Regions from separate parts of the Jeotgalibacillus malaysiensis genome, predicted to be linked through region 3. Evidence: riboswitches for the same ligand, from Rfam matches in the RefSeq annotation. Region 3 holds a riboswitch; each other region holds the start of a gene.
The links. Region 3 has a riboswitch for cobalamin ahead of LG330_RS15665 (ABC transporter substrate-binding protein). Riboswitches for the same ligand answer to the same signal wherever they lie in the genome.

Region 1 (5,912 bases), 1.6 Mb from region 3:
CGGCTCCATTTACCCGGGACCGATCGGCGCAGTGCTGACACCACTTTTAGAAGGATATGAGGATCATCAGGAGCTCCCATATGCCTCAACCTTATGTGCAGCCTGTACAGATGCCTGTCCGGTGAAAATTCCGCTGCATGAAATGCTTGTTATGCACAGACGTAATATTGCTGAAGAAAAGCGTACAACGTTATCTGAAACGCTTGCGATGAAAGGATTCGGTATGGTTGCAAGTTCACCGTCACTTTTTAATATGAGTACAAGAACGGCACCGTTTATGCTGTCTCCATTTACAAAAGAAGGTTCGATTAAGAAGGGGCCGGGACCGATGAAGCCATGGACAGATGTCAGGGATTTCCCTGAAACAAGTAAAGAGCGGTTCCGTGACTGGTTCAAATCACGTGACGGGAAAGGAGACGCACAATGATACAAAACCGTGAAAGTTTTTTATCACACGTGGCAGAACAGCTTGGACGCAAGCCGCGTACGGAAGGTGTAGTAAGACCTGACTATAAGCATAAGCCGCATTTGGAAGTCATGAAGGATTATTCAAAGGATCAGCTTGTCGAAGTGTTAAAAACACAGTGTCTGGCAATTCACACTGATTTTAAGGAGACAAAAAAAGCAGATCTGTCTGAGGTGATCGACCAGGTGCTTGAAGAATATGATGCCAAGTCAGTTATAACGTGGGATGACCCACGTTTTGAAGCGTTTGGTCTGAAGGACTTTCAATCGAGAGAATCAGTCGATGTGTGGCGTGCTGAAAACGGCAGTGATTCAGTAGCGCTTGCTGAAAAAGCAGATGTCGGCATCACATTTTCAGATTATACGCTCGCTGAATCAGGTACGGTTGTGCTGCTGAGTGAAAGCGGTAAAGGCAGATCTGTCAGTCTCTTGCCGACTTATTACATTGCCATTATTCCCAAAAGCACGCTTGTACCGCGTATGACGCAGGCAACGACTGCAATTCATCAGATGGCTGAACGTGGCGAGCGCGTGCCGTCATGCGTGAATTTTATCAGTGGCCCGAGTAACAGTGCTGATATTGAAATGAGTCTTGTAGTAGGTGTTCATGGACCGATCCGTGCGTGTTATATTCTTGTTGATGATGAATAAAGAGCAGGACCGGCTGAGACAGAAATCAGCCGGTCCTGTGCTATAATAAAGACATTAGAATCAAACGGGGTGCAGGTCATGGCGTTTAAGCAGGTACAGACAAAAAAGATATCAGAAGTGATCCGCGAACAGCTGGAAGAGATGATCCGCAAGGGGGATTTCAAACCGGGGGAGCGGCTTGATTCTGTTGAAAAGCTGGCAAAGGAATTCAACGTCAGCCGATCGGCCGTCCGTGAAGCGCTCAGTGCACTGCGCGCAGTCGGGCTTATTACGATCCGGCAGGGTGAAGGCACGTTTATTAATAAGTTTGACTTCTCTGAGCTGATTGCGCCGGTTGCAGATACATTTATTTCAAAGCAGGAAATGCTTGAACTATTTGAGGTGCGGAAAATTCTGGAGGCAGGTGCCGCAAAGCTTGCAGCTGAGAACCGAACGGATGGGCAGTTAGCTGAAATGAAAAGTGCACTCGTTGAAATGGATGCAGCAGAAGGCAATCAGGATCTCGGTGAAAAAGCAGATGTTAAATTTCACCTGGCAATTGCCGGGAGTTCAGGTAACAACCTGCTGAAGGATATGATGCACCAGATGGCTGAGACGCTGGGGAAGACGATGTATGAAAGCAGACGGATCGCATTGTTTGCTGATCAGGAGCAGTTTCACAGGCTGCAAGTTGAGCACCAGGCGATTTTTGAAGCTGTGAGCAGCCGGGATGGTGAAGAGGCTGAGCGTGCTATGCTAGAGCATTTGAGAAATGTGGAGCAGACACTGATTGATTTTCACGGGAATCAATAGCTAAGCTGCAGCGGCATAGTCCGCTGTGGCTTTTGCTATGTTATGCAGTCTCTTTTAAGCGTTGTAATAGTTTAAGCACTCTTTCATAGCATAATAAATAAAGCGTGCTATGAGAGGGGTAAAATGCTTTTTAAAAAGAGCATCGCAATTATGGTTGGAAGTTTCATGCTGGCGGTCGGAATAAACGGTTTTTTAGTGCCGCATCATCTGCTTGACGGTGGTATGATTGGACTTGCATTAATTGCACATTACTATTTTGATATACAGGCGGGCCTGGCAATGATTTTGTTAAGTGTGCCATTATTTATTTATGCCTGGTTTTTCAAAAGAGCGTATTTTTATAACAGTCTTCACGGATTATTCGTTTCATCTCTGCTGATTGACTGGCTGTCACCGCTTAGAACATTGTTACAAATGCCTATTCTTCCGAGTGTCATTGCAGGTGGATTGTTAATCGGGTGTGGCATTGGACTTATGCTGAGATTTGATACGAGTACGGGTGGTACGGACCTGCTGGCTCATATCATTTCTAAAGCGTCTTCGATTAACGCAGGAATCGTTATATTTATGATTGACGGAATGGTTGTTATTATTGGATATCAGGCGATTGGACTGCACACATTTTTATATTCCTGTGGTGTCATCACCATTGTCGGTGCTGCAACCGCAATAACTGTGTACCGTAAACAGAACGAATAACTTGCCGGTTTTTGATAAAATGTCATGAAATGAACTCTTCCTTGCCAAATGATTATTTTTCAGGTAAGATGTCATTATTCAATATATAGTATTAATATGTTTTTTATGTAACTACATATAGTGTTGCCGAAAGATAAGATGCGAATGTTCGCTTAAAAGGGAATCCGGTGCGAATCCGGAACTGCCCCCGCAACTGTATGTGCTGACGAAATGGACAGTCCACTGTATAAGAGAGCTTTCTAAAAGGGTGCTTATATGGGAAGGGTTCAGAGTAGAGTGACGCACGAGTCAGGAGACCTGTCTTATTTTTTGTTTTCATTTCTTCGGGGTGTGAGGAAAGAAACGATGGCTTTATCAGACAGGTTCCATGTGTGGACTATGCTCTTATAATGCAAATCGTTTTATCTAACCGCCTATTCCGATAGGCGGTTTTTTCTTGTTCTTTTAACCTACAAACAAACAGAGAAGGTTATTGGAGCATAATCCTGCTGCAGGCACAGAGGGCGAAGACTCCCGCCCGGGGACAGGAAAGCCTAGCCCTCTGTGTTGGCATCGGCGCCAGAAAATACATTTAATAAAATCGGAGGTTCTCAAAATGACCACACAAAAACCAATCAATCTTCATCAGACGCTGCAAACGATCAAAGACACAGCAGTCAAATACAAGCTCGATGCAACTGAACTGATGGACCAGCTCACACAAAGAGAAGACACTGCACGCGACTTTGCCATGCACTATGCGCTGAACCGGGTCGCAATGGACGCACCGGACTGGACGTACCTTGCAGCGGGACTCTACCTGGACGAACTGTATGACCAGGCAGCAGCTAACCGGAATTATGATTCCACGCAAAAATACGGCAGCTTCTATCAGCTGATCGAAACACTGATACATAAAGACATTTACACAGAAGAACTCAATACTTATTCAAAGGCTGACATTGAAGAGCTTGGATGGGAAATCACACCTGAGCGGGATCACCTTTTCAACTATATCGGTCTGTTCCTGCTGGCTGACCGTTATCTGGCCCGTGACCATGAACGTAACCTTTACGAGCTGCCACAGGAGCGATTTATGATCATTGCGATGCTGCTGATGAAAAATGAAGCCCTTGAAAAGAGACTGTCACTCGTAAAAGAAGCGTACTGGGCGATGAGTAATCTATTCATGACGGTTGCAACACCGACTTTATCAAATGCCGGAAAAAAGACGGGGCAGCTTGCATCCTGCTTTATTGATACGGTGGAGGATTCGCTGGATGGCATTTACACAAATAACTGGGATATTGCACGGCTCAGTAAGGACGGTGGCGGAATCGGCGTTTATTACGGAAAGGTAAGGGCGCTTGGCTCTGATATTAAAAAGTTTAAAGGGAATTCTTCAGGCGTTATTCCGTGGATCCGTTTATTAAATAACACAGCTGTCAGTGTGGATCAGCTTGGTCAGAGACAGGGCGCTGTTGCAGTGTATCTGGATGTATTTCATAAAGATATGATGAACGGCTTTCTTGATCTGAAAACGAATAATGGGGATGAAAGAAGAAAAGCGCACGATATTTTCACAGGTGTATCGATTCCGGATTTATTTATGCACAAGCTGCAGGAAACGAATGAGTCGGGCCGCAGTGTCGGAGAGTGGCACACGTTCTGCCCGCATGAAGTGAAAACTATTATGGGTTGGAAAGACGAGCAGGGGAATCCTCTTGGTCTGGAGGATTTTTATGATGAGGCTGACCGCAAGTATTTTACTGAGAAATACGAAGAGGCAGTAAACCATCCGCTTTTACCGAGAAAGTCTTACCGGGCAATGGATATGATGGCGCGCATCATGGTGTCACAGCTTGAAACCGGGACGCCGTATATGTTTTACCGTGATGAAGTGAACCGTCAGAACCCAAATAAAATCACAGAAGGCCGGACGTCGATTTATTGCAGTAACCTGTGTACAGAAATTGCACAGAACATGTCAGCGACGACAATTACAAAAGAATATGAGGATGAAGACGGAAATATTGTGATTGTACGCAAGCCTGGTGACTTTGTCGTCTGCAATCTCTCATCTATTAACCTTTCACGCGCTGTCAAAGAGGATGTGCTGAAGAGGCTCATTCCAATCCAGGTCAGAATGCTGGATAACGTCATTGATCTAAACAATATTACGGTTGGTCAGGCGCAGCGGACCAATAGGAAATACCGTGCGATCGGGCTTGGTACATTCGGCTGGCACCATCTGCTCGCACTTGAAAGCATCCAGTGGGAGTCTGAAGAAGCAGTCGACTATGCGGATAAACTCTATGAAACAATTGCATTTGAAACGATCAAAGCATCGAATGCACTTGCTGAGGAAAAAGGTTCTTACAGTCAGTTTGACGGATCAGAATGGCAGACAGGCCGCTATTTTGAAAGAAAAGGATATCAGTCAGAAGAGTGGCAGTCGCTTCAAAAGGATGTGCAGGAAAAAGGGATTCGCAACGGCTGGCTGATGGCAGTTGCACCGAATTCATCCACGGCAAAAATCGGCGGGTCAACCGACGGGATTGATCCGATCTATGCGGTTGAGTACGCAGAAGAGAAGAAAAATTTCAAGTTTAAAGTTACAGTGCCTGATCTGGATCACAAAACCTACAGCTATTACAGAAAGAGCCGTCATGAGCTTGATCAGCTGTGGAGTATCAGACAGAATGCTGCGCGTCAGAAGCATGTGGATCAGGGCATCAGCTTTAACTTTTACGTGAAGCATACGATCAAAGCAAAAGAGCTATTGAATATGCATATGGAAGCCTGGAAAAACGGGCTGAAAACAACATATTACGTCAGAAGTACATCACAGGCTGAGATTGAAGAATGTGAAGCGTGCCACAGCTAAGGAGGAAGAAAGATGACACAGACACTGAAGAAAATGAAGCTGTTAAATCCAGAGCATCCGAATAAATCAACGGGCATTATTAATGGTGAGAACTCAGGGCTTTTAAACTGGAATGATATTGCGCACCCGCAGATGTATGATCTGTATCAGACACTGCTATCAAACTTCTGGAAAGCGCAGGAGATTAATATGCAGGATGATATTAAGCAGTGGGATCAGCTGAGTGAAATAGAAAAAGATATATTCCTGCGAATCAATACACAGCTTGCGTCACTCGACAGCCTGCAGACGCCGACGATGAATCAGGTGATGGATTATGTGACAGACTCAAGCTTTAAAGCCATTTTTGCTGTCATTTCGCAGCAGGAAGCCGTACACAATGAATCGTATTCTTATATTCTGAGTTCACTTGTCCCTTTGAGCGAGCAGAATGGACGCT
Region 2 (5,912 bases), 1.5 Mb from region 3:
AGATTCAAATAACCTGATCTCATCTTCTGATTCAGGCAGGACAGGTTCAACGCTTCTTGGCTCACTATTAGCGTTTACTGCCACCATCGTCAGAAATGACTCGGTTGTCAGTGTCCGTTCACCTGTTGCGACGTGCTCAACTTCCACTTTCACATACACTTCCATAGATGTTTTACCTGTATAAGTGACGAATGATTCAAGTGTCAGCAGATCTCCCACTTTTGCGGATGAGCGAAAGTGAACAGAATCGATTGACGCTGTCACTACGACCCCGCCTGCATGCTTCATCGCTGATAGAGCTGCCATTTCATCAATATAGGCCAGGACTTTTCCGCCAAAAATCGTGTTCAGATGGTTGGTGTCAGGCGGCAGTACGAGCCTTGTCTGAACCGTTCTTGAATGTTTGACGGGCTTCCCTGTTAAACGCATCACCGGCTTCTCTCCAGCGTTTCTGCTCTGACCTGTTCAGCTGCCTGAACCATGTTTTCGAGCGCCTCAAGTACTTCCTGTCCGCTGCGTGTTTTCAATCCGCAATCAGGGTTCACCCACAGCAGCTTTGCAGGCAGTACGGATAAAGCTTTATGAAGCTGCGCCGTCATTTCTTCGACCGAAGGGATCCGTGGGCTGTGAATATCATAGACACCAGGTCCTATCCCTTTTTGATAGCCATGTGTTGAAAAGGCAGTCAGTAAATCACCATGACTTCTCGAAAATTCAATTGAAATTACATCTGCATCCATATCACTGATCATCGGCATACTGTCTTCAAAAGAGGAATAACACATATGCGTATGAATCTGAGTAGATGGCTGGACACTTGAAGTAGCAATTCTGAATGCTTTTACAGCGGTATGAATATAGTCATCCTGATCCGCTTTCTTTAAAGGCAGCCCCTCCCTGATTGCAGGTTCATCCACCTGAATCATCCGGATTCCTGCTTTCTCTAGAGAAAGCACTTCCTGACGGATTGCATGTGCCAGCTGGTAAAAAACATGTTCAGATGGGCGATCTTCTCTGACAAAGGACCATTTTGCAATTGTAATTGGCCCTGTCAGCATTCCCTTTACCGGCTTGTCGGTCAGAGACTGGGCGTATACCGTTTCCTCAAGCGTCATTGGCTTTTCCCACCAGATATCATCATGAATCAGCGGCGGCTTCACGCATCTCGAGCCATATGACTGAACCCATCCGTTTTTTGTAAAAGCCATCCCTTCAAGTTTCTCGCCAAAATATTCAACCATATCATTGCGCTCGAACTCACCGTGCACAAGCACATCAAGGTTTAATTCCTCCTGAAGGCGGATCCACTTTGCAATCTGTTCTCTGATAAAATGCTGAAATGCTTCATCAGCCAGCTGCCCTTTTTTCCAGTCCCGTCTTTTTTGTCTTAGCTCCAGGGACTGCGGGAAAGAACCGATCGTCGTCACAGGAAACAGTGGAAGATTAAAATGCTGCTGCGCTTTAACCCTCTCTTCGTAAGGGACCCTTCTGTCCGGCACATTCAATACTGGCGCTCCTGTCACTTCGCGGTCTGCACTTTCTCCTTCACTCCATTGACGCGATGCAAACCGCTTTAACTCCACGAGCTTTTCATCAGCGAAAGCAAGCTTGTGAATAATGTCAGGGGCCAGATCTGTTTCATTTTTTAATGTGACAGGCACGTGAAGCAGACTGCAGGATGGCTGAAGAATCAAACGGGATTGCTCAACTGATTCCAGTACCTGTTCAACTACTTTCTTCACACGTTTCTCGTCTGCCTTCCACACATTCCGTCCATTAATCACACCAAGCGCCAATTTTTTATTACCCGGGAAATGATTCGCCTTCAGCTGCGCCAACAACTTCTCTTCGCCATCCACTGCATCCAGTCCGATGACATCCACCGGCAAATCGTATAAATGATGCAGACCTTCCACTGAACCAAAATAAGTTTGCAGCCAGATGTTCGCTTCCGGTGCAGTTTCTTTTAATGTCTGGTAGGATTTTTTGATATCATTCATGACAAGCTCATCCTGATCCAGTGCTAAGACAGGTTCATCAAGCTGTATAAAAGATGCACCTGCCTTTGTTAATTCATTTAACAATTTCCCATACTCAACCAGCAGCCCATCCAGTAACTTCTGCTGATCGAATTGTCCTTTACTTAGTTTTAAAAGCGTCACCGGACCAATCAGTACAGGCTTCGTGTCAATTCCAAGCTCTTCTTTTGCTTCAAGGTACCACTCCAGCAGATGATTGTGCTGAAGCTGAGGCTTAGATTCTTCATTCAGCTCAGGCACGATATAGTGATAGTTTGTGTTAAACCATTTCGTCATTTCAGCTGCCGGCAATTCCTTTGTTCCTCTTGCTATGGCAAAGCGCTTTTCCTGATTCGGAAGATCACGAAATCTTTCAGGCTCCAGTCCAAACAATAGTGCGGCATCCAGCACATGGTCATACATTGAAAAGTCCCCGACCGGCACAAGGTCAATGCCTGCTTCATGCTGTTTCTTAATAGATGATAATCTGATCTCTTTTAGCTCTCTGGCCAGTTGATCATAAGAGATCTCACCCTTCCAGTGACGTTCAAGTGCTTTTTTCCATTCTCTGTTCTCTCCAATTCTCGGATAACCGATTGAAGAAGTTTTCAATGTCATACAATTGCCTCCCTTTTAGTTTCATCAATTAAAAAACCTCTTTTCCGTGTGAGGAAAAGAGGAAGAAGGCAGAATTATCCAGTGTCGAACCATATAGAGTTGATCACTGTCTCCACACTCCTCCCTATAACGCGTAGGTGATTAGCGTATTCATAACAGGCAGGTATCCTGACTTGGCTTCAACACCTCTGATCCCTTCCCGCATTGTGCAGTGGCTGATCAGAAGCTCCCCCCTTACAGTGGCGCGACCGTGCCGGAATTTCACCGGACTTCCCTATTATGTCAGCAAAGACTCTGCTGACACCTGAAATGATGCTATGAAATTATAAGAATCATCTGACATTCAGATAATGGTTTAAGGATATCTCAGGAGATTGTTAAATGCAAGAGGTTTAAAAAATATCCCTGTACCTCAGGTTCCCATTCAGCTAGATAAAAAACTGATGGAATCAGGCACAGGGATAGCATTCATTTATTTTACTTCAGCTGTTACTGGCAGACGAAGTGGCTTTAAAGCCCCGCTCCATGCGAGTACATCATCAAGCATTGCGTTGATATTCACAAGGTGTAATTCCTGCGGTGTAAATTTGCTCATACCTTCAAAATCAGTGAATAGTGAAAGTGTTGGATGTGTACGCACATCTGCGATTTTAATTTCTGCCATAATGCCTCTTAAGTGTTCAGCTGCGCGAGCGCCACCTGTAGAACCATAACTGACAATACCTGCAGCCTTGTTGTACCATGCTTCACGCGCGAAGTCGATTGCGTTTTTAAGCGAAGCTGAAATGCTATGATTGTATTCCTGAACAATAAATACAAACCCATCAAGGCTGTCCAGCTTCTCATTCCATGCTGCAATGCCCGGCTCAGTACCATCTGTTGTACCAAGGAACGGCAGGTTGTAATCTGCGATGTCTACGATTTCGTAGTCTGCGTCATTGCGCTGATCAGCGATGCCTTTTACCCATTCTCCTACCTGTGGACTTACTCGACCCTCACGTGTACTCCCTAAAATGATACCAATCTTTAATTTACCGTTTGTCATTTGTAATTCCTCCTCTTTTCGATGTCCAAATAAATGTCTTAAAAAACCCATTATGTTCACCACCTATGATTTCATTATTCCTGTTACTTTATACATTGACTATTCAAGAACACTGATTTATACATTCTTATAATCGGAGCCTGTTGAACACTCTTTTATACATTAAGTAACTTTATGAAACTAAGTATATAATTGAAACTAAATAAAATCAAGCTTTTAATTTTATTCAATTTTTTAAGGGAGTTTGTATCATAACCATACATTTGTTACATTTTGAAAAGATCAACATGGAAAGCGGTGGCAGGTGGCTAAATGTATATTTTTATTTTTGTGCTTGTTTTAGGGCCTTTATGGTCGATCACGAAGACGCTGGAAAAGCTGTCAGATAAGATTCTGGATAAACAGGACAGGCAGATTGCAATGCTGGAACAGATTGAATTAAAGCTGGAAGACAAAAATATAGAGAAGTAAAGGCAATGCCATTCAATTTATGAATGACTATGCCTTTACTTCTCTTGTAATACTTTAAATTCGCAGTAAATTGACAGAAGGGGTGAAATTGCAAATGAACTATAGTAAGTATTCTCTTATACTAAGTTTTACCGGAATTTTTATAGCATATATGATCTTTCCACCTTTCAACATAACCTTTGGAGAATGGTCTATGTTAGCTATTCCAATCGGTTTTGCTATTTATTTGACTGGCATAACATTTGGCATTATAGCTTTCCTTAAGAAAGAAAAAGGGCTAATTAAATATATTTCGTTACTTTCTATTCCGGCAGGTGTATTGTTTGTTGTTTTCATATCTCATTTATTCGGAGGAGAAATCTGAATCATTTAAAAAACCACTTAGAATTTTAAAACTCACCTCAGCATAAAGTCCAGAGAAAATTTAATCGACATTTCTCTTCATCTATTTCTTTTTTGAAGCAATATAAATCGCATTTCCTGCCACAATTAAAGCAATTAAAGCAAGATAGATGAGCACAAACGTCAGATTCAGCTCTCCTAAAACGATAAAAATCCCAATAAAGGTTCCGAGCATTGTTGCAATGGCATAGTCACTTAACTTCAACCCTGATTGAATAAGTTGATTCATTCTTACGCCCCCTTATTACAACTTATAGTTTACTCTATACCCGTAAACCATATAATGGATGCAATACCTAATGAAGACACATTCCACAGGTACAAGACAAATAAAAAAATCTCTGAGAAGAACCTTCCTTCTCAGAGACTTTTTCCAACTCTATTGCTTCTGCACCCGTGGCACTGTAAAAAACGTCACAACCGCAAACAGGAAAAACGCAATTAATAAAATCGTTCCCCCAACAATAAAGAACACGAGTACAAACGTGTCACCTAGATTTAACGGGTTGAGGTTATAAAACCACATACCTGAAGTCAATCCAATTGCGCCGATGATGGCTGAGATACAATGAATCGTCACCAGCTTTTTGTACTTAATCTCAAAGATCTGATAAAAGATTCCCCATGCGAAAACTGACAGCCAGCCCACTAACAAAATGTGCGCGTGGATCGGTCGCAGTGAGTAATCCATTACACCGGCCATATGTGAGCCAAGATACGTTCCGATAAAACCAAAGATTGCTGAGATTTGAATTAATCTCAATCCCCATTTCTTTTCCATTCCTTACTCCTCCTCAAATTTCGGAAGGTACACCTTTACCTTCGTACCTTCTCCCTCTACACTTTCAAATTCAACCTTCCCTGTATGCAGCTTCACAATCTCCTGCACAATCGCAAGACCTAACCCTGTACCTTCCTCGTTTCTCGACTGATCCGCCCGGTAGAACCGCTCTGTTATATGCGGCAGGTCAGCTGCTGAGATCCCCGACCCATTGTCTTCAACGACAACTGAGACCCCGTCTTCGTTCTCTAAATCAATATGAATTGAACTGCCGGCAGGAGAGTACTTAATCGCATTAGAGATCAGGTTGTCCCATACATAATTCATTAACTCCCGGTCCGCGTGCACTTGCACCTTCATCAGCTTCAAGCTGACATCAAGCTCTTTTTCTTCAAGCCGCCATCTGTAATGCCTGATCACTTCCCTGATCTGATCATCCAAAGCATACTGATCCGCCTTCAGCTGATAAGCCGGCTGATCAAGCGAGCTCAAAAGAAGCAGCTGCTTCGCAAGACCCGACAAACGCTTCGCTTCTGATTCTATCACTTCAGCATACTCTCTTTCATCTGACCCATCC
Region 3 (5,912 bases):
TTGAGCGCCATGAAGGCGTAACAACAATTCACTATCCTGGCATCAAATCACACCCCGGCCACGAAATTGCAGCGAAGCAGTCACGAGGCTTTGGCGGTATGATTTCATTTGATGTAGGCAGTGGTGAAAAAGCGGCACGCGTGCTTGAAAAAGTGAAATACTTTACACTTGCTGAAAGCCTTGGCGCAGTAGAAAGTCTGATTTCAGTACCGGCACGCATGACCCATGCATCTATTCCTGCAGAGCGCCGCGCAGAGCTTGGTATTACAGACGGACTTGTAAGAATTTCAGTTGGTATTGAGGATATTGAAGACCTGCTGATCGATCTTGAGCAGGCGCTGGAAGATTAATAGAGATGAGCCGCTCCTTTGTCGGGAGCGGTTTTTTCGTGGTTGATGATGGCAGGCTAGTGCAGGAGTGGGGCAACCTGGAGCGGGAAAGGTACAACCTGGCGGGTGGATTGCGACAACTTCTGGACGGATTGAGGCAACTCGTCGGGCGTATCGCTGCAACCTGATCAGGAAATGCGACAACTGCAGCGTGCATCAATTGCCATGAACTTGGGAAGCAATCTGTTAGTTTCTTAAAGGCATGAAGAGAATGGGTGTAGGGATGGGAATGGGGAATTGGTACAACTTAGCGTGTCCATTTCAGCAACCTGGAGTTGAATGACGACAAGCACCCGGGTGTATCACAACAACCTGCGCAGGGAATGCTACATCTCCAGAGAAAATACATCAAACTAAAAAATATCTCGAATTCGAGATATTTTTCTTGCATTCTTTTACAATCGGGCATACAATAAAGATAGAAAATATCTCAGTTTCGAGATAAAAGGAGTGTACATCATGAAAGTAACAGGTATTCATCACGTATCAGCTATCACATCGGCTGCTGAGAAAAATCATAAATTTTTTACACAAACATTAGGCATGCGACTTGTTAAAAAAACTGTGAATCAGGATAGCACGTCTTCTTATCATTTGTTTTATGCGGATGCAGTAGGCAGTCCGGGAACAGATATGACTTACTTTGATATCCCGATGGCCGGGCGCACTTACCCGGGCGTTTCAAGTATTTCAAATACGGCATTCCGTGTGCCGACGACTGAATCTCTTCACTACTGGAAAAAGCGTTTTGAAGAGTTAAATGTCCGTCATGATGATATTGAAAAGCGTGCAGGCCGCGACACACTTTATTTTGAGGATGAAGAAGGATCACGCCTCATGCTTGTTGCAGATAATGGTGAAGAAGGGGTAGCACCCGGTGTGCCATGGACCGGTGCTGATGTTCCGGAAGAGCATGCAATTGTTGGACTTGGACCTGTCACACTGACTGTGCGCCGCGCAGAAAAAACGATCGCAGTGCTTGAGCAGGTGCTTGGGTTTGAAAAGGTGAGCGAGTATCCGAACCGTGCCGGTGCTGAACTGCCTGCAATCCAGGTTATGTCGGTTGCAGAAGGCGGCACTGGTGCTGAAGTGCATATCGAGGAGCGGCCTGATCTTCCGCCAGAACGTCCTGGGCGGGGAAGTGTGCACCACGTAGCATTCCGGATTCCAACTTTTGAAGACTATGAAAAGTGGGATGAACGCATTCGAAGCTTTGGTCTGATGACATCAGGAGAAGTGGACCGTTATTATTTCCGCTCAATTTACTTCCGCGAGTCAAACGGCATTCTGTTTGAGCTGGCAACAGATGAGCCGGGCTTTGCAACAGATGAAGATATGGAGCACCTTGGGGAGGAACTTGCACTGCCACCATTCCTTGAGCCAAAACGTGCGCAAATCGAAGCGAGCTTAAGACCATTAGAAATCAAAAGCTGATTTGTCTGCCGTCCGGCCTGCGCCGGGCGGCTTTTAAGTGGGCTTGGGTGACAGGTCATTTGGCATGATTTTCGGAACCACCGACAAAATCTCCTGAACGTCACTGGTTTTCTCCTGAACCACAACCCCGCTGATGAAAAATCCCTTGTACACTTACCAAAACTAAGTGCTATAATAGCATTGAAAAAACATTTCAATATGAACGGATAGAGGTGCTGATCATCAATGATCAGTTAAAAGGGAAGCTGGTGCAATTCCAGCGCGGTCCCGCCACTGTAAATGACATGTGTCTGCCACAGCCACTGTAGCTTAAGCTATGGGAAGGAGACAAACACTCAGACGTCATAAGTCAGGAGACCTGCCTTGATTCCAAGCACCAGACACGCCTACGAGGATATGGGCGGGTGTTGCAGTCTCTCCGTTTTTTACATACGGCTATACCCTGCAACCCTGCATCTCCCGCGTGAGATGTTTTTTTATTGTCAAAAATAAAAAGGGGGATTGTCAGTAAATCACGTTAAGTGATACATGAATGTGATTAGTCCATACAAACTGAAGTTTACAGCGCTGATGCAGTGGAAAGCGTCCGTCTGGAGCGGAGATCAGGCGCCAAACTTTTACTCAAAAAAACTTACATAAAAAGACGGAGGAACACAAAATGAAAAAATGGTTACCAGTTTTACTCGCAGCAGGCGTACTTGCAGCCTGCTCGGACAGCGCAGAAGAAACAACAGAGGAAACGCCAGCAGAAGATCAGCAGGAGGAGTCAGCTGAAGAGCCTGCTGAATCTGAATCATCATTCCCTGTCACAGTAACAGATGCAAATGGTGATGAGATCACAATCGAAGAGCAGCCTGATGCGATCGTATCCATGCTGCCTAGTAATACAGAAATTGCATACGCACTTGGACTTGATGAAGAAATTGTTGGTGTATCTGACTTTGACAACTACCCTGAAGAAGCAATGGAAGTTGAAAAAATCGGGGGCATGGAGTTTAACGTAGAAAAGATTATCTCCCTTCAGCCTGATGTTGTGCTTGCGCATGCATCGAATCCGGGTGGTGCAGATGGTCTTCAGCAGATTGAAGATGCAGGCATTCCGGTTGTTGTGATTGAAAATGCAATGACGTTTGATGAAGTGTACGACACGATCGACATGATTGGTCAGGTAACAGGAACAACTGAAGAAGCAGAGCAGATTATTGCAGATATGCAGGCAGGCTTTGATGAGATTGCCGAAAAGGCTTCAGCGATTTCAGAAGAGGACCAGAAGTCAGTGTTAGTGGATGTGGCTGGACCGCCTGAAATGTATGTAGCAGCAAACAACACGTTTATTCAGGAAATGCTTGATCTGATCAATGCTGAAAATGTGATGGCAGATCAGGAAGGCTTTGTACCGTTAACAGAAGAGGAAGTCGTTACGCGCAATCCGGAGGTTGCATTACTGACATTTGGAGATTTCGTAGAGGATGCAGTGGAGCAATGGATGGGTTATGAAGGCTTCAGCGAGGTAACGGCAGTAACAAATGAAGATGTCTATTTAGTTCCTTCAGACCCGGTTACACGTTCAGGCCCGAGACTTGTAGAAGGAACGCAGGCGCTTGCAGAAGCGATCTATCCTGATGTTTTCGCGGAATAAGGTCTGGTCGGGATACGCTGTTTCCCTCCTGCTTTTATTGACTGCATTCACACTCGGAGTGACAGTCGGCTCTGTAAGAGTGCCTGTCATGGACATGCTCAGCATTTTTGCAGGGGCGTTCAGTAACCGGGAAGCGCTGGATCCAATGTTCAGCTCAATCGTGCTTGATATCAGATTTCCACGGGTTGTACTTGCTGCCCTTGTTGGCGCATCTCTTGCGATTGCAGGGGCTTCTTTTCAGGGACTCCTGAAAAATCCGCTCGCTGACCCCTATACACTTGGGGTTTCATCCGGCGCGTCAGTCGGTGCTGTTGCGACCATTTTCCTCGGACTGACGATTCCGGGTCTTGGCAGCTTCACATTGCCTGTGATCAGTATTTTAGCAGCGCTGCTCACATTGATCATTGTGCTTGGCTTTGCCAGAATGGTCGAGAAATCAATGAAAATGGAAACGATTATTCTGACAGGAATTATTTTCAGTTCATTTCTCGGCTCGATTCTATCCCTGATGATTGCATTAACCGGTGAAGAGCTCAGACAGATCATCAACTGGCTGCTTGGCAGTGTGTCGATGAGAGGCTGGGAGTATATCCGCCTGATTGCGCCGTTCTTTATCATTGGTGCAATCCTGTTAATGTGGAACGCACGGGAGCTGAATGCTATGGCATTTGGTGAGGAGCGGGCCCAGCATTTAGGGGTAAACGTTCAGCAGAGAAAGTTTGTGGTGTTAGCTTCAGGTTCACTACTGACCGGCGCAGCAGTAGCCGTGTCAGGAACGATCGGCTTTGTCGGGCTTGTGGTGCCGCATATGGTCAGAATGCTTACAGGTTCAGATCACCGTCATGTGCTGCCGCTTTCTATTCTAAATGGAGCCAGCCTGCTCATCTTATGTGACCTTGTCGCAAGAACAATTGTTGCACCGACTGAACTCCCAATCGGTGTGATCACAGCTTTAATCGGAGCACCGGTATTTGGACTGATACTCATTCAAAAACGTAAGGAAAGGAGAGGATAGCGATGCTGAAGGCTTCACAAATAAGCGGTGGATATGGCGAAAAGGACGTCGTGAAAAATGTTTCATTTGAACTTCGGAAGCAGGAGATTTTAGGCATTCTCGGACCTAATGGCAGCGGAAAAACGACGCTCATGAAAATGATCAGCGGACTGCTGCCGTGCCGTCTAGGGGATGTTTCTTTTAAAGGCCAGCCACTCAAAGATTATTCAGCGAAGCAGCTCGCCCGTGAAATCGCCGTACTTCCGCAGCTGCACAGTCATGCATTTGACTATACGGTTCGTGAAACGGTGTCAATGGGCCGCTATCCTCACCAGAAAGGCATGTTTGCACCATGGACTGCGCATGATGAAAAAGCGGTCAAAGAAGCAATGAATCAGACCGGCGTCCTTGAATTTGAAGGGAAATCGATTCAGGATCTTTCAGGCGGGGAACGTCAGCGTGTATTTTTAGCGCAGGCACTTGCACAGGAACCGAAGCTGCTTTTACTCGATGAGCCGACAAACCATCTGGACTTGTCTTACCAGAAACAGCTGCTTGATCTCCTGAAGGAATGGACAGAAACGCATGAACTGACGGTGATATCGATTTTTCATGATCTAAATATTGCCTCATTATACTGCGACCGCCTGCTGCTTTTACACAACGGTAAAACCGTGCAGCTGGCTGAACCGGGACATGTGCTGAACAAAAAAACGGTTGAGCATGTGTATCAGGCACGTGTGCATACACAGTCACACCCTGAGCTCCCGAAGCCGCAGGTTACCCTGCTGCCAAACCATGGGCAGAGCATGCGGTCAGAGATCACAAAAGATCATTTCACCATTACGGCTGACCATATTCATGTCAAAGCGCCTCAGTCGCTTAAGACATTATCATCCGCAGTGATCGGAGCGGGGCTTGGGTGGTATCATCATTTCGTGAACCGGCATGTAACGATGGATTATGAATGTGACGACAGCTGTGAGGATATGAAAATGTATGCTGACAAAAATGGATGGAACGCAGCTGACACAGTTGGGATGATGACCGCTGTGCTGGTTGAGGATGTTGTGATCCGTGAATACGAAGAGAACGGATTGTCAGTCGTGATTGCTGTGACAGCCGGAGTTGGAAATGCGGTTGACGTCTCACTTTCACATGAACGGAATCATCAGGCGACAATCGGTACCATCAACAGCTGGATCTTCATCAACGGAAAACTGTCTGATGAAGCGTTTATTCAAGCGATGATGACGGCAACTGAAGCGAAAGTTAAAGCGCTGCAAAACGCCGATGTCAAAGATCCGCTCACAGGTACACTTGCAACCGGCACGTCAACTGACAGTGCCATGGTGGCAGCAACGCAGCATGGATCATTCGTTCAATATGCGGGATCCATTACACCGCTCGGTAAGCTGATTGGAAAAGGGATTGTGGAATGTACAACAGAAGCCAT

Region 1: it holds a riboswitch for cobalamin, as region 3 does, so the genes downstream of both, LG330_RS05680 (ribonucleoside-diphosphate reductase subunit alpha) here and LG330_RS15665 (ABC transporter substrate-binding protein) in region 3, are expected to answer to the same signal.
Region 2: it holds a riboswitch for cobalamin, as region 3 does, so the genes downstream of both, metE (5-methyltetrahydropteroyltriglutamate--homocysteine S-methyltransferase) here and LG330_RS15665 (ABC transporter substrate-binding protein) in region 3, are expected to answer to the same signal.

What each region holds. Positions count from the first base shown of each region.
Region 1 is NZ_CP085252.1:999,765-1,005,676, forward strand. It holds gene LG330_RS05660 (LutB/LldF family L-lactate oxidation iron-sulfur protein) at 1-427, shown strand, start outside; gene LG330_RS05665 (lactate utilization protein C) at 424-1,116, shown strand; gene LG330_RS05670 (FadR/GntR family transcriptional regulator) at 1,195-1,908, shown strand; gene LG330_RS05675 (YitT family protein) at 2,032-2,607, shown strand; cobalamin riboswitch at 2,727-2,927, shown strand; gene LG330_RS05680 (ribonucleoside-diphosphate reductase subunit alpha) at 3,203-5,473, shown strand; gene LG330_RS05685 (ribonucleotide-diphosphate reductase subunit beta) at 5,486-5,912, shown strand, end outside.
Region 2 is NZ_CP085252.1:913,873-919,784, reverse strand. It holds gene LG330_RS05235 (acyl-CoA thioesterase) at 1-429, opposite strand, end outside; gene metE (5-methyltetrahydropteroyltriglutamate--homocysteine S-methyltransferase) at 429-2,636, opposite strand; cobalamin riboswitch at 2,777-2,959, opposite strand; gene LG330_RS05225 (NADPH-dependent FMN reductase) at 3,109-3,732, opposite strand; gene LG330_RS05220 (hypothetical protein) at 3,994-4,152, shown strand; gene LG330_RS05215 (hypothetical protein) at 4,346-4,516, shown strand; gene LG330_RS05210 (hypothetical protein) at 4,598-4,783, opposite strand; gene LG330_RS05205 (hypothetical protein) at 4,934-5,335, opposite strand; gene LG330_RS05200 (ATP-binding protein) at 5,339-5,912, opposite strand, start outside.
Region 3 is NZ_CP085252.1:3,003,423-3,009,334, reverse strand. It holds gene LG330_RS15675 (bifunctional cystathionine gamma-lyase/homocysteine desulfhydrase) at 1-350, shown strand, start outside; gene LG330_RS15670 (ring-cleaving dioxygenase) at 849-1,823, shown strand; cobalamin riboswitch at 2,017-2,204, shown strand; gene LG330_RS15665 (ABC transporter substrate-binding protein) at 2,482-3,462, shown strand; gene LG330_RS15660 (FecCD family ABC transporter permease) at 3,425-4,477, shown strand; gene LG330_RS15655 (adenosylcobinamide amidohydrolase) at 4,480-5,912, shown strand, end outside.